3 regions of the Priestia sp. YIM B13490 genome follow, and region 2 is predicted to be linked to each of the others. Evidence: predicted binding sites of a transcription regulator. Region 2 holds the regulator's gene; each other region holds the start of a gene.

Region 1 (4,292 bases), on a different contig from region 2:
TCATATTCAATAAATTCAGGAGCCTGATGAGCTGCCATGATACCGTGGTAGCTGATATCTAAGCCCACTTCTTCTTCTTCTTCCGTAGATCGAAGCGGAACCACCAAGGAAATAACCTTTAACCCTATCCACGTCGTAACAAATCCCCAAGCGCATAGAGCGATTAACCCAAGAAGTTGAACGCCAAGTAACGTCCAGCTCCCTCCGGTAAACACACCGCCGTCTGTAGAAAACAAGCCTACAGCCAACGTACCCCATATTCCCGAAGCAGCGTGTACAGGAAAAGCTCCTACAGGATCGTCGATTTGACGTGCTTCGAGCCAGTTTGTAGCTGCCATCATTAATAAGCCAGATACAGCTCCAATAAAAATAGCAGATGGTGTGTTAACAAAAGCGCACCCGGCCGTAATGCCAACCAGTCCGGCAAGCGATCCATTTATTACAGAAGGTGCATCTGAACGGTTGTAGCGAAATAAAGTATAAAATAAAGTAGCTGCTCCGCCTGCTGCTGCTGATAACATTGTGACAATAGCAATGTGACCAATTCTAACGTCAGTGGCACTTAGCGTACTTCCTGCATTAAACCCGAACCATCCAAACCATAATAAAAAAGCACCCACTGATGCAAGCGGCAAATTGCTTGGAAGAGAAACAGAACTGATTCCATTTTTCGTGAACTTCCCTTTCCTCGGTCCAATCATTATTGCAGCTGCTAAAGCTGAAAAACCGCCAAGAGCATGGATAACTGCCGAACCGGCAAAATCAAGCATCCCTAACTTACTAATCCATCCGCCTCCCCAAATCCAGTGGCCGGCTATAGGATAAATAAATGTAGTCATCAAAATCGCATATAAAAGATATGCGCGGAAATTAATTCGTTCTGCTACCGCTCCAGAAACGATAGAAATGACCGCAATAACAAACGCACATTGAAACAGCCAAAACGTTTCAAGTCCAATTGGAATGTCAAGGTGCGATAAATTACCCGAGAGCGCAAAACCGCTTTTACCAACAACTCCACCTAAATCATCACCGTACATTAATCCAAAACCAATTAAATAGAAACAAAGCGTTCCTATTGTAATATCAGCGAATACTTTCATAATAATATTCACGCTATTTTTATAGCGGACAAAACCTGCCTCTAACAAGGCAAAGCCGCCTTCCATTAACAAAATCATCGCCGCTGTTAACACGACCCACGTTGTATTTATCCCTAAACTTAGTTCATTAACACTCATATCCCAACGCCTCCACTGCTTTTTAATCGTTTTATTTCTTGTACAATAGCAGGCGAAAGCGTAATTTCACTTGTTTCTTCATTTTCCGCTTTTATTAATTCAAGAACTTCATGAAGTTCTCGCATTTGTGCTTTAAGGTGATCAATTTTTTTAAAGCGTTCCTTTACGTATACCATATACTCGACCGCTTGATGCTGACTTAAAGGACGCCCGGTAAAAAATTTACGAAACGGTGATAGTGATTGATACCAAGCTTCTTCAGCACGTTTCTTCTCTTCGTATTTACTAATTTTCGTTTTTATATCTTCTATTTCTTGTGCTTTAGCTTCTTTTAACTTCATTATAAATTCAATTAATTTTAATTGAGGCAATGTAATGATCACATTATGATAAAGTTCATCCACTATAACCATGTTATATCTCCTTACATAAGATGTTATATTCTGATTATATGTAGAACGCTATAGTAAGTCAATGTAATTTTTTGAAAACTCTTTAAATAGTAAATGCGCCCTATCTTTTTACTACTTATAGAATATTAAGTTCGTATGTGTTGAAATATGACGTTATTTGTTTTATCGTAGGAAGAGGAATCATGTTAGTTCCCTATTTTAATTTTATTTACCTAGGCAATTATTGGCTTTATTTCTTATAAACTTTTATTAAACAAAGGGTTACGAGGTTCTTCACTTATTTTTTCAACGAAATGAGTTGATTTTATCTCGTATTAAAATTAAAATAGAATTATGTGCAAGATTTCACAACTTCACAATGTAGTTTGAAAGTCTAGCAGATAACTAGGAACTACATATGCAACAGTATCCAGCAAAGGAGGACTTTTCATGTCTCAATCAACTATTCAAAAATCAGCTGCAGAGGAAAATGCTGCTGTACAAACAGAAGCGGCAGTTAACAAAGGTCAAGCGGATGTGTTAGATCAATTGTTAAAGCCTGAAGTACAAGAAGCTCTTACTGTTCTTGTAGATAATTTACCAAAATTATCTGAAATGGTAACGGTGCTTACAAAAACTTACGACGTTGCGCAATCATTATTAACTGACGACGTATTAAAAGAAGATCTACTTGGTGGAGTAAAAGAATTTATCGAGCCGGTAGAAGGAACAGTAAAAGGTCTTGCAGCTACTGCAATCGAAGCAAACGATCGTGCAGAAGCAAATGCTTCTAATTCAATCGGTTTATTCGGTTTATTACGCATGCTTAAAGATCCACAAGCTCAAAAACTATTCCGCTTTGCACAAGCGTATTTAGACATTACAAACGAAAAACAAAAATAATTTTCATTAAAAAGTGTGGACGGAGGATCGACTATGTCAAAACATATTTTAATTTTAGGCGGCGGTTACGGTGGTTTATTAACTGCAATGACAGCTCGCCAACACCTAAGTGCGGATGAAGCAAAAATTACAGTAGTGAACCGTTTTGCTACTCACCAAATCATTACAGAATTACACCGTCTAGCTGTAGGCGGCGTTTCTGAACAAGCGGTAGCTTTACCACTTGATAAATTACTTAAAAACTACAACGTTGATTTAAAAATTGCAACGGTAAAAGAAATCTCACCAGATCAACGTGAAGTATCTCTTGAAGATGGTACAAAATTAAGCTACGACTACCTTGTTACAGCTTTAGGTAGTGAAACTGCTTACTTCGGTATCCCTGGTTTAGAAGAGCACAGCTTCGTTCTTAAATCAGTAAATGATGCAAACCGTTTACGTGCACACGTAGAAGCTTGTATCGCTGAATACAGCAAAACAAAAAATAAAGCTGACGGTACAATCGTAGTTGGCGGTGGCGGATTAACAGGTATCGAACTTGTTGGTGAATACGCTGACTTAATGCCAAGCCTATGTCTAAAACACGGTGTTGATCCGAAAGAAATTTCTCTATACTGTGTAGAAGCAGCTCCTACAGTTCTTCCAGGCTTCCCTGCTGAATTAGTAGAGCGCGCTCAATCAAGCTTAACAAAACGTGGCGTTACATTTGTTACTGGTACACCTGTAACAAAAATGGATGCTACAACTGTTGAACTTAAAGACGGCAGCAAAATTGAAACAAAAACAATGGTATGGACTGGCGGAGTTCAAGGTAACTCTGTAGTTGCTAACTCAGGTATCGAAGTAAACCGCGGTCGTGCACTTGTAAATGAATTCTTACAATCTACATCTCATAAAGATGTATTCCTTGCTGGTGACTCAGCGGTTGTAATGGGTCCAGAAGGTCGCCCTTACCCACCTACTGCTCAATTAGCTTGGCAAATGGGTGAAGTTGTAGGCGTGAACTTAGCAGTAGCTATTCGCGGCGGAGCAATGGAATCATTCGTTCCTGTCTTCTCTGGTACACTAGGAAGTCTTGGACGCAAAGATGCAATTGGTACAATCGGCGGAAACAAAACGCAATTAAAAGGTTTACCAGCATCACTTATGAAAGAAGCAAGTAACGTTCGTTACTTATCTCATATCAAAGGATTATTTGCATTAGCTTATTAATCCGTCTTAAAACGAAAGAGGAATTCTCCTCTTTCGTTTTTTTATTTACATAAGCCAAGAAATAAGAAGCGGCAGCGTAATCAACGATAAAATAGCACTAATGACAAAAGCAGACGCCGTTTCATTTTCCAAGCTTTCAAACCGCAAAGCAATCATCGCAGCTACAGCAGACCCAGGAAAAGCTACCAGCAAAATAGCTTTTGTCACTTCATCTGAAGATAATCCTATCCATACTGCAATTCCGAGCATAACGATGGGTTGAACCGCTACTTTTAAGACAGCGATCCCAAGCGCACCTTTACTGAAGTTAATTTTTCCAATTCCAATCGTTACTCCTACCGCAAACAAAGCTGCTCCCGATGTGATACTTCCGATTTGATCAAGCATATCCTGTAAAAGTTTAGGTGACTGAAAGCCGCAAAGCGTTAAAATCACTCCAATTAACGGTACACATGCCAAAGGCTCAGATAAACCATGCAAAATGGAATGAACCGTTACTTTGAATAAACTTGTTTTCTCTTCCCCTTCTTTTCGCCCCCGTTGT
Region 2 (4,292 bases):
GTTGGTATACCGCTGTTAAAATTAACAGGAATGTTTGATCAATATCCAGTTCGAACAGCGAATGTCATGCTTTTGACTTATTGGACCATCATTAGCTTTATCCTTGGTTTACTTATTGTCTTACTGCTGCTGCGCCGTGACATGTCCATGCGTATAGAACATGCGGGAACAACGGTAACTGTGGTCTGGTCAGTCCTTGGGGTGTTCCTGGCTATGGCTGGTCAAGCTGTAGCAGGTATGATTGAGCACGCTCTTGGCATTACCCAAGTATCTGAAAACACACAAAATATTGTTAATCTTGTTAAAGCAACGCCGTTCCTAATTGTCGTTACGTCTGTTATTGGACCAATTCTAGAAGAGATTATTTTTCGAAAGATTATTTTCGGCTCTCTTCACAAACGATATAATTTCTTTGTCTCTGCATTTATTAGTTCCCTTATTTTTGCTGCCGTACACTGGGATTTTAAACATTTGCTCGTGTATACAGCCATGGGATTTGTATTTGCATTCCTTTATGCAAGAACAAAACTAATTATTGTACCCATTATTGCTCACGTGTTGATGAATACAGTCGTTATTTTATCTCAAACTATTTTTGCAGATAAAATTATAGAAATGCAAAAGCAAGCAGAACAAATGCAGTTTATTTTTGGAGGCATGTTTTTATGAAGAATATCCCTTTAACACGAGGGTTTATTTATATTATTATGGGGGTTTTATTCACCTACCTGGCTATTCAAAATGCTCAGGAAACCGTGTGGAATTTCCCCACGATCTTATTTGCACTCGTAGCCGCGTTCGATTTCAGATTTGCGGTGCGCATTTTTATCTTGCACTATAAAATTAAAAAGTTGCAGCAGCAATATAAAAATCAAGATGATTCATCTAAATAAAAAAACCACTGTTTCAGTGGTTTTTTTACATACTAACATCTTCTCTTTCTTGCTCTGCCCTTGCCTTTAACACTTTGCGATACGAAATGCGGGAAATAATGATGCTGATTTCATACAAAATTAAGAGCGGCACTGTCACCATCATGTGCGAGAGCAATTCTGGTGGTGTAATAAGTGCGGCAATAACTAGCAGTACGAAATAGGCATACTTTCGAATTTGAGATAAAAACATAGGCGTGATAATTCCTAATCGCGTCAAAAACATGACGACAACAGGAAGCTGAAACAACAGGCCAAAAGGCAGTGTGAGCTGCATTAAAAAAGAAAAGTATTCATTAATGCCAATCACTTGGTTTACATTCAGCTCATCAGAAACGCGCGTCATAAAATCGACGACAAATGGAAACAACACAAAATAAGAAAAAGAGACACCGCCGATAAAGAGAAAAATGGAAACAGGAATATATCCAAGCGTTACCTTACGCTCTTTTTCATATAAACCAGGACTAATAAATGCCCAAAGTTGATACAGTGCAACAGGAGCTGCAAGTACACAGCCGATAATAACAGCAAACTGCATATAAATCTTAACTGGATCTGTTAGCCTAAATGCATTCATCGTTAAATTTTTTGCCTCATCAGCATGCTGTAAATAGACAATAACCTTATCCGCTATAAAAAAGCCGCCAATTGTGGCAATGACAAAGAAAAATAAAACAATTAAAATGCGCTTTCGCAGCTCTCCTATATGATCATATATTGACATTTCTTGTTCGGTCATACTATGATCACCCTTTTACTCTTTGTCATCTACTTGACGCTGTTTATCTTTTTCACGATCTTCTGAGGCACCGCTAGCGGCATGCTTAAACTCTCTAAGCGTTTGCCCGACTGATCTTCCTAGCTCCGGTAACCGTTTCGGTCCAAAAATAAGCAGTGCTACAATCGCAATAATAATCCAACTGCCTGCTCCAATCCCCATATTCCCACTCTCCTTATTAATTTAGACTTAAGGAAATCGTAACACAGTCCATCTTATTCAACAGGATAATTTTTCAAAAAGTAGACAAGCGACTGTAATTCTACAGCCAGATCAATATGATGCAGTCGAATCTCATCCGGTACGTTTAAGCGTGCAGGAGTGAAGTTTAGAATCCCTTTAATTCCGCAATTCACTAAACGATCGGTAATTTGCTGAGCCACAGTGGCAGGAACGGTTAAAATCGCCACTGAGATATCATCACTCATATAATCTTCCAATTGGTCAAGGTGATAAACCGGCACGTCGCCTACTTTTGTACCGACTTTATCTTCTATCACATCAAAAGCGCACTCAATTTTGGTGTTATTATTTTTAATAAAATTATAATTTAAAAAGGCCGTTCCCAGATTCCCTACGCCAATCAGTGCTACTTTCGTTACTTCATCTTGGTCTAACGTTTTACGGAAAAATGTAAGTAAATAATTCACATTGTAGCCGTATCCCTTTTTCCCTAATGCTCCAAAGTAAGAAAAATCCCGGCGAATAGTAGCAGAATCAACTTTCACTGCCTCACTTAACTCCGCTGACGAAACACGCTGTTTACCAGAAGCATGCAAGTTTTTTAAAAAACGATAATAAAGCGGCAATCGTTTAGCCGTTGCTTGTGGTATTTTTAATTGTTCAGTGTTCACGTTGTACCCCCTCAGTTCATGTATGTCATTACTAACATTTTCAAGTCATATTGCATTACCTTTCACAAAGCCTCAACCGCCTTGAGGTAGCGCTTCCAATTCTCTCTCTTTTCTCTTGTTTTATATATACTCCGCTTCACACCCCGACGCCTTTTGTCTATCCAGGAATACTTAAAGTCGGTAGCTAGAACGAAGCAATTAGCCCTTCAAAGGATCCGTTTGTTAGTCATGACGGATTTTCTACATCCATCATATATAAGTTCAGAGATGCACTTATCTCTTATTTTAACATAGTATCCTGTATAAAATGTGCAGGTAAAATCATTTTATTTCATGAATCAAAACATTCGCTTCATCATTTGTTCTTGTCCCTCTAAAAATTACAAACGCTTGTAGGAAGAACTTGTAGTTGAAAATATGTTAAAATACACTATGGATATACTACTAGAGGTGAAAAAATGATTATTCTACAATTGAACGGTATTACAAAATACTATGGGGCAGAACCCATTTTATCGAATATAAAGTTAGAAGTACAATCAAAAGACCGCATTGCCCTAGTGGGACGAAACGGTGCAGGTAAATCAACTTTATTAAAAATTATTGCTGAGCAGCTTTCTTATGACAGCGGAGAAATTATTAAACCTAAAGGTGTTTCCATTGATTATATGGGACAAGATACAGTTCTTGAGTCAACACTCTCCATATGGGAAGAAATGATGACAGTCTTTGCTCCGTTAAAGAAGATGGAAAAAGAATTACGTACGCTTGAAACGAAGATGGGCGATCCAGACATTTTTAATGATTCAGTTCAATACGAAAAACTAACCAAAGAGTACGATCAGCTTCAAGTAACGTTCAAAGATTTAGGCGGCTATCAATATGAAGCGGATACACGATCTATTCTTCACGGTTTCCGTTTCTCAAACTTTGACTATAGCACCCCTATTTCCTCCTTGAGCGGTGGACAAAAAACGCGCTTGGCTCTTGCAAAACTGCTTTTAACAAAGCCAGACTTGCTTATTCTGGATGAGCCTACCAACCACTTAGATATTGAAACTTTAGCATGGCTGGAACAGTTTCTGCAAGGGTATGAAGGAGCTATTTTAATTGTTTCACACGATCGTTACTTCCTTGATAAGGTCGTAAATCAAGTGTATGAAGTCACACAAAAAACAACGGTCAAGTACACGGGCAACTACTCTAAATACCTTGTACAAAAAGCAGAGCGATATGAAAAAGAGTTGCGTCAGTACGAAAAGCAGCAAGATGAAGTCGCAAAACTGAATGATTTTATTCAGCGAAACATCGCCCGCGCATCGACTACAAAACGTGCGCAAAGCAGACGTAAGCAGCTCGATCGAATGGAGTTAATAAATCGACCTAACGAAGGCGAAAAATCAGCTAGTTTTTCGTTTGAAATTGAGCGTCAAAGCGGAAATGAAGTCTTAAATCTCGAAAACGTGTCCATCGGATATGATGAAAACAAATATGTCGTCCAAGACGCAAACCTTCGGATTAAAAAAGGTGAAAGCCTTGCGTTGGTTGGCCCTAATGGAGTTGGGAAATCTACGTTATTAAAAGGTATTGTGGATAAACTAAGCTTCAAGACTGGAACCATTTCTTTTGGCTCAAACGTAATGGTTGGTTATTACGACCAAGAGCAAGCTAATTTAACGTCTAATAAAACTGTTTTAAATGAGCTTTGGGATGACTACCCATCCA
Region 3 (4,292 bases), on a different contig from region 2:
TCTTGGCGAATTTGATCAAAAAGGAACCGTTCGTACAAAGTATGGAACCAAGCAAGAGCTGCATGAAGCGATTGATGCCTGTCATAATCATGGAATTAATGTCTATGTGGATATTGTAATGAACCATAAAGCTGCAGCAGATGAAAAAGAAACGTTCCACGTCATTGAAGTGGACCCCATGAACCGAACAGAAGAAATTTCTGAACCTTTTGAAATTGAAGGGTGGACAAAGTTTACATTTGAAGGGCGCGGCGATCAATATTCTTCTTTCAAATGGAACTTTAATCATTTTAACGGCACTGATTACGATGATAAAAATGGAAAAGAAGGCGTTTTTCGTATTGCCGGAGAAAACAAAAGCTGGAACGAAAATGTGGATCAAGAGTTTGGCAACTACGATTATTTAATGTTTGCGAATATTGATTACGATCATCCTGAAGTTCGAGAAGAAATGATCAAATGGGGAAAATGGTTAGCAGACACTCTGCAGTGCGACGGTTATCGATTAGACGCCATTAAACATATTAACCACGATTTTATTAAAGAGTTTGCCCACGAATTGTCCTCTTCTCAAGAAAAGCCCTTTTATTTTGTGGGAGAGTTTTGGAATCCAGAGTTAACAGCCTGTCAGGAATTCCTAGACGTGATTGATTATCAAATCGATTTGTTTGACGTATCGCTGCACTATAAACTGCATGAAGCCTCTCAGCAAGGAAGAGATTTTGATTTAACCACGATTTTTGATGATACATTAGTCAAGACTCACCCTTTGAATGTTGTCACATTTGTAGATAACCATGACTCTCAGCCAAATGAATCTTTAGAATCTTGGGTAGAAGATTGGTTCAAACAGAGTGCTTACGCTCTAATTTTACTTCGTGAAGACGGTTATCCTTGTGTGTTTTACGGAGACTATTTTGGGATAGGCGGAGAGCACCCAATTGAAGGAAAAGAAAAAGATATTTCCGCTCTCTTGCATGTACGCTATGACAAAGCATACGGCCAGCAAGACGATTATTTTGATCACCCGAATACTATTGGATGGGTAAGGCATGGTGTAGAGGAATTTGAGAAGTCTGGATGCGCTGTGGTGATGTCAAACGGTGAAGATGGCGAAAAGAGAATGTTCGTCGGCGAACACCGAAGTGGACAAACGTGGATTGACTTCACAAACAACCGAGAGGACCAAGTTGTGATTGAAGAAGATGGCTACGGACAATTCCCTGTAAATGGCGGCTCTGTATCCGTTTGGGCTGAAGCATAAAAAAAACAGTGGCCTGCGCCACTGTTTTTTTACCATAGACCTAGCAGTTTCCACCACAAGCCGCCAATTCCAATCCAAATGATAATATGAATAATTGAAATTAAAAAGCCGAGCGACCACCATTTTTGCTGCGTTACATATCCACTACCGAAGAACACCGGTGCCGGTCCACTTCCGTAGTGAGTTAAACAGCCAAATAAATTGCTAAAGAACGCTAAAATTAATGCTGACAGTAACGGAGGCGCACCAGCGGCCACGATGACAGATAAAAATGCTGCGTACATAGCGCTGACGTGAGCCGTGTTACTCGCAAAAAAGTAGTGAGAATAAAAATATGCAATAGCTAATACAATCAACGCCGTCATCCAAGACATATGGCTAACAGTGCCTTTCATCAGATCACTGAACCAAGGAATCATGCCTAGATCATTTAAGAAAGTTGCCATCATAACCAAAACAGCAAACCAGACTAATGTATCCCATGCTCCCTGTTCTTTTTTGATGTCCGACCAGCTTAACACTTGCGTTAAAAGCAGCGCACATAGACCAATAAAAGCAGTTGTTGTTGCATTAATATTTAAATTAGCGCCAAAAATCCACAACACAAGAAGAAGTAAAAATACGCCAATCATGTACCATTCTTCTTTCTTTAGCGGACCCATTTCATTTAGTTTTTTTGCTGCAATTTCAGATGCTTCCGGCGTTTCTTTTAATTCTGGCGGATACAGCTTATAAATAACGAGCGGAATAACGATTAAACTAATAATTCCAGGTACGATTGCAGCCGCTGCCCAGCCAACCCATGAAATAGTCTTGCCTGTAATTTGTTCCGTCATTTTAACCGCAAGAGGATTGGCCGCCATTGCTGTTACGAACATAGCGGATGTGATCATATCTCCTTGAAACGATACTTTTGTTAAGAAAGCACCGACTCTGCGCTCCGTACCGTCGCCAGTTCTCGATCCGTATGTTTCGGATAAAGAACGAATGATTGGAAGAATAATTCCTCCAGCTCGTGCTGTATTAGACGGCATTGCAGGTGATAAAAGTAAGTCACTTACGATAAGAGAATACGATAGTCCCAACGTCTTTTTACCGAACAAACGAACGAAGATATAGGCAACCCTTGTTCCTAGACCAGTCTTAATAAAACCTCTAGAAATAAAGAATGCAATAACGATTAACCAAATCGTCGTATTTTGAAAACCGCTGAGCGATTGTTCAAGCGTTAATGTATTAGTTAATACAATAATGGTTAAAGATAAAATAGCTACACTGCCCAATGGCAATGGTTTAATGATAAGCCCTACGATAGTAGCCACAAAAATAGCGAATAAGTGCCAAGCCTTCAAATCAAGTCCGGACGGAGGTGTAATAAACCATAAAATAAGTCCGATTGCCAGACAAATTAATAAAGGAATAAATTTCACTTCGCCGGCAGGCTTTTTTGTTGTTTCAGCCATAATCTTTCTCCTTTCATGTTTTTAAATAATAGTAATAGTATGCTCTTTCCACTTCGTACTCAATACTTATCCCATTTAAAATAAAATAATTGTAAAAATACGTTTCGTAAGGATGATATTGTAAAATTGTGAAGTGTTGAGCATAATTCCTTTATTATTTTATCATATATATTGACAATATTTATCTCTTACCTTCATTTTATTCCCTTCAAAATAGCTTGTAAGCGTTATTTTTTTGAAAATAAATAAACTGCATGAATTCATCATGCAGCCTTGCATTTAGCGATTTACTTTTTGAATAAACACGACTTTTAAATAATTACCTGACTTAAATTCTTTTATTGTTTTAAAATCAGCTGGAAGAGCGAACTGCTCCATCATTTTGTACTGTTCCCCTTTTTCATTAAAAGCTTTTTCAATAAACGAATGGAATTTTTTCATATCAAAATTGCTTGCGTTCGTAGATGCTACAATGACACCATTTGGCTTTGTAAGAGCAATGGCTTCTTTTAATAAATCTTTGTAGTCTTTTGCCGCGCTGAACGTATGCTTTTTCGACTTGGCAAAGCTCGGCGGATCTAGCACCACAAGATCGAAGGTCATGTTCTTCTTGACCGCATATTTAAAATACTTGAAAACATCTTCTACGATAATGTCCTGTGCTTCGTGATCAATTCCATTTACACTAAATTGCTCAATTGTTTTAGCCAAGCTGCGATTGGCTAAATCGACACTTGTTGTTTTCGCAGCTCCTCCAAGAGCGGCCGCCACTGAAAATGCGCCTGTATACGAAAACATATTTAGCACGGTCTTTCCTTTTGCATAGTTATCTCGAATCGTTTTACGGACGTCTCGCTGATCTAAAAAGACTCCCACCATCGCTCCGTCATTTAAGTAAACGGCAAAACGAATACCATTTTCTTTTACAATTAAAGGAAATTCGCCTTTATCCCCTGCTACAAAATCAGCTTCTTCAATATACTGCCCCTTTACGTTAAAACGTTTTTTCTGGTACAGCCCTTTAAAGTTAGGCGCAGACTTTAAGGCTTCAATGACGTATTCTTTAAATTGATAAATTCCTTCACTATACCAACTCATGACGTAATATCCGTCATAATAATCAATAATCAAGCCACCGATTCCGTCACCTTCACTATTAAATACGCGAAAAGCAGTTGTGTCTTCAGACGCATAAAGGTCATGACGAGACGAAATAGCTTGCTGAATTTTTCTAGCAAAAAACGCCGCGTCAATTTGCTCATTTTTCTTCTTCGTAAGAATCCATCCGTAGCCTTTGTTTTGTTTTCCATAATAGCCTTTGGCTAAAAATTGATTCTTGGGAGTGACTAAGTTAATAATAACCCCTTCTTCTTGCAGTTTATGACCATCAACAAGCGCATCTTTTTCAATGAGTGGATAACCCTTGTTCACTTTTTTAATAAAAGCTTCTTTGGCTATAACTTGTACTTCTTTTCTCATGTGTACACCCTATCTATTTAATTTATTTCATTCTAGTTCTATCCATTTTACAACAATAATCTACATTTATCTTAACATAGATAAAC

The links. Region 2 encodes Rex, which represses fermentation and respiration genes when NADH is low (regulators of the CRP and FNR family bind a similar motif). Its sites were predicted from a motif close to TTGTGAAATATTTCACAA; they were not measured.
Region 1: a site for Rex is predicted at 1,988-2,005, ahead of ACFX4R_RS14035 (DUF1641 domain-containing protein). Genes of this name have one in related genera too.
Region 3: a site for Rex is predicted at 2,854-2,871, ahead of ACFX4R_RS18390 (anion permease). Genes of this name have one in related genera too.

Annotation. Positions count from the first base shown of each region.
Region 1 is NZ_JBHZOT010000003.1:799,090-803,381, forward strand. It holds gene ACFX4R_RS14025 (ammonium transporter) at 1-1,241, opposite strand, end outside; gene ACFX4R_RS14030 (hypothetical protein) at 1,238-1,654, opposite strand; gene ACFX4R_RS14035 (DUF1641 domain-containing protein) at 2,084-2,536, shown strand; gene ACFX4R_RS14040 (NAD(P)/FAD-dependent oxidoreductase) at 2,570-3,748, shown strand; gene ACFX4R_RS14045 (AEC family transporter) at 3,794-4,292, opposite strand, start outside.
Region 2 is NZ_JBHZOT010000028.1:10,733-15,024, forward strand. It holds gene ACFX4R_RS28790 (CPBP family intramembrane glutamic endopeptidase) at 1-669, shown strand, start outside; gene ACFX4R_RS28795 (YdiK family protein) at 666-893, shown strand; gene tatC (twin-arginine translocase subunit TatC) at 919-1,674, opposite strand; gene tatA (twin-arginine translocase TatA/TatE family subunit) at 1,690-1,875, opposite strand; gene ACFX4R_RS28810 (redox-sensing transcriptional repressor Rex) at 1,929-2,567, opposite strand; gene ACFX4R_RS28815 (ABC-F family ATP-binding cassette domain-containing protein) at 3,026-4,292, shown strand, end outside.
Region 3 is NZ_JBHZOT010000006.1:43,550-47,841, reverse strand. It holds gene ACFX4R_RS18395 (alpha-amylase) at 1-1,264, shown strand, start outside; gene ACFX4R_RS18390 (anion permease) at 1,294-2,727, opposite strand; gene ACFX4R_RS18385 (class I SAM-dependent rRNA methyltransferase) at 3,007-4,206, opposite strand.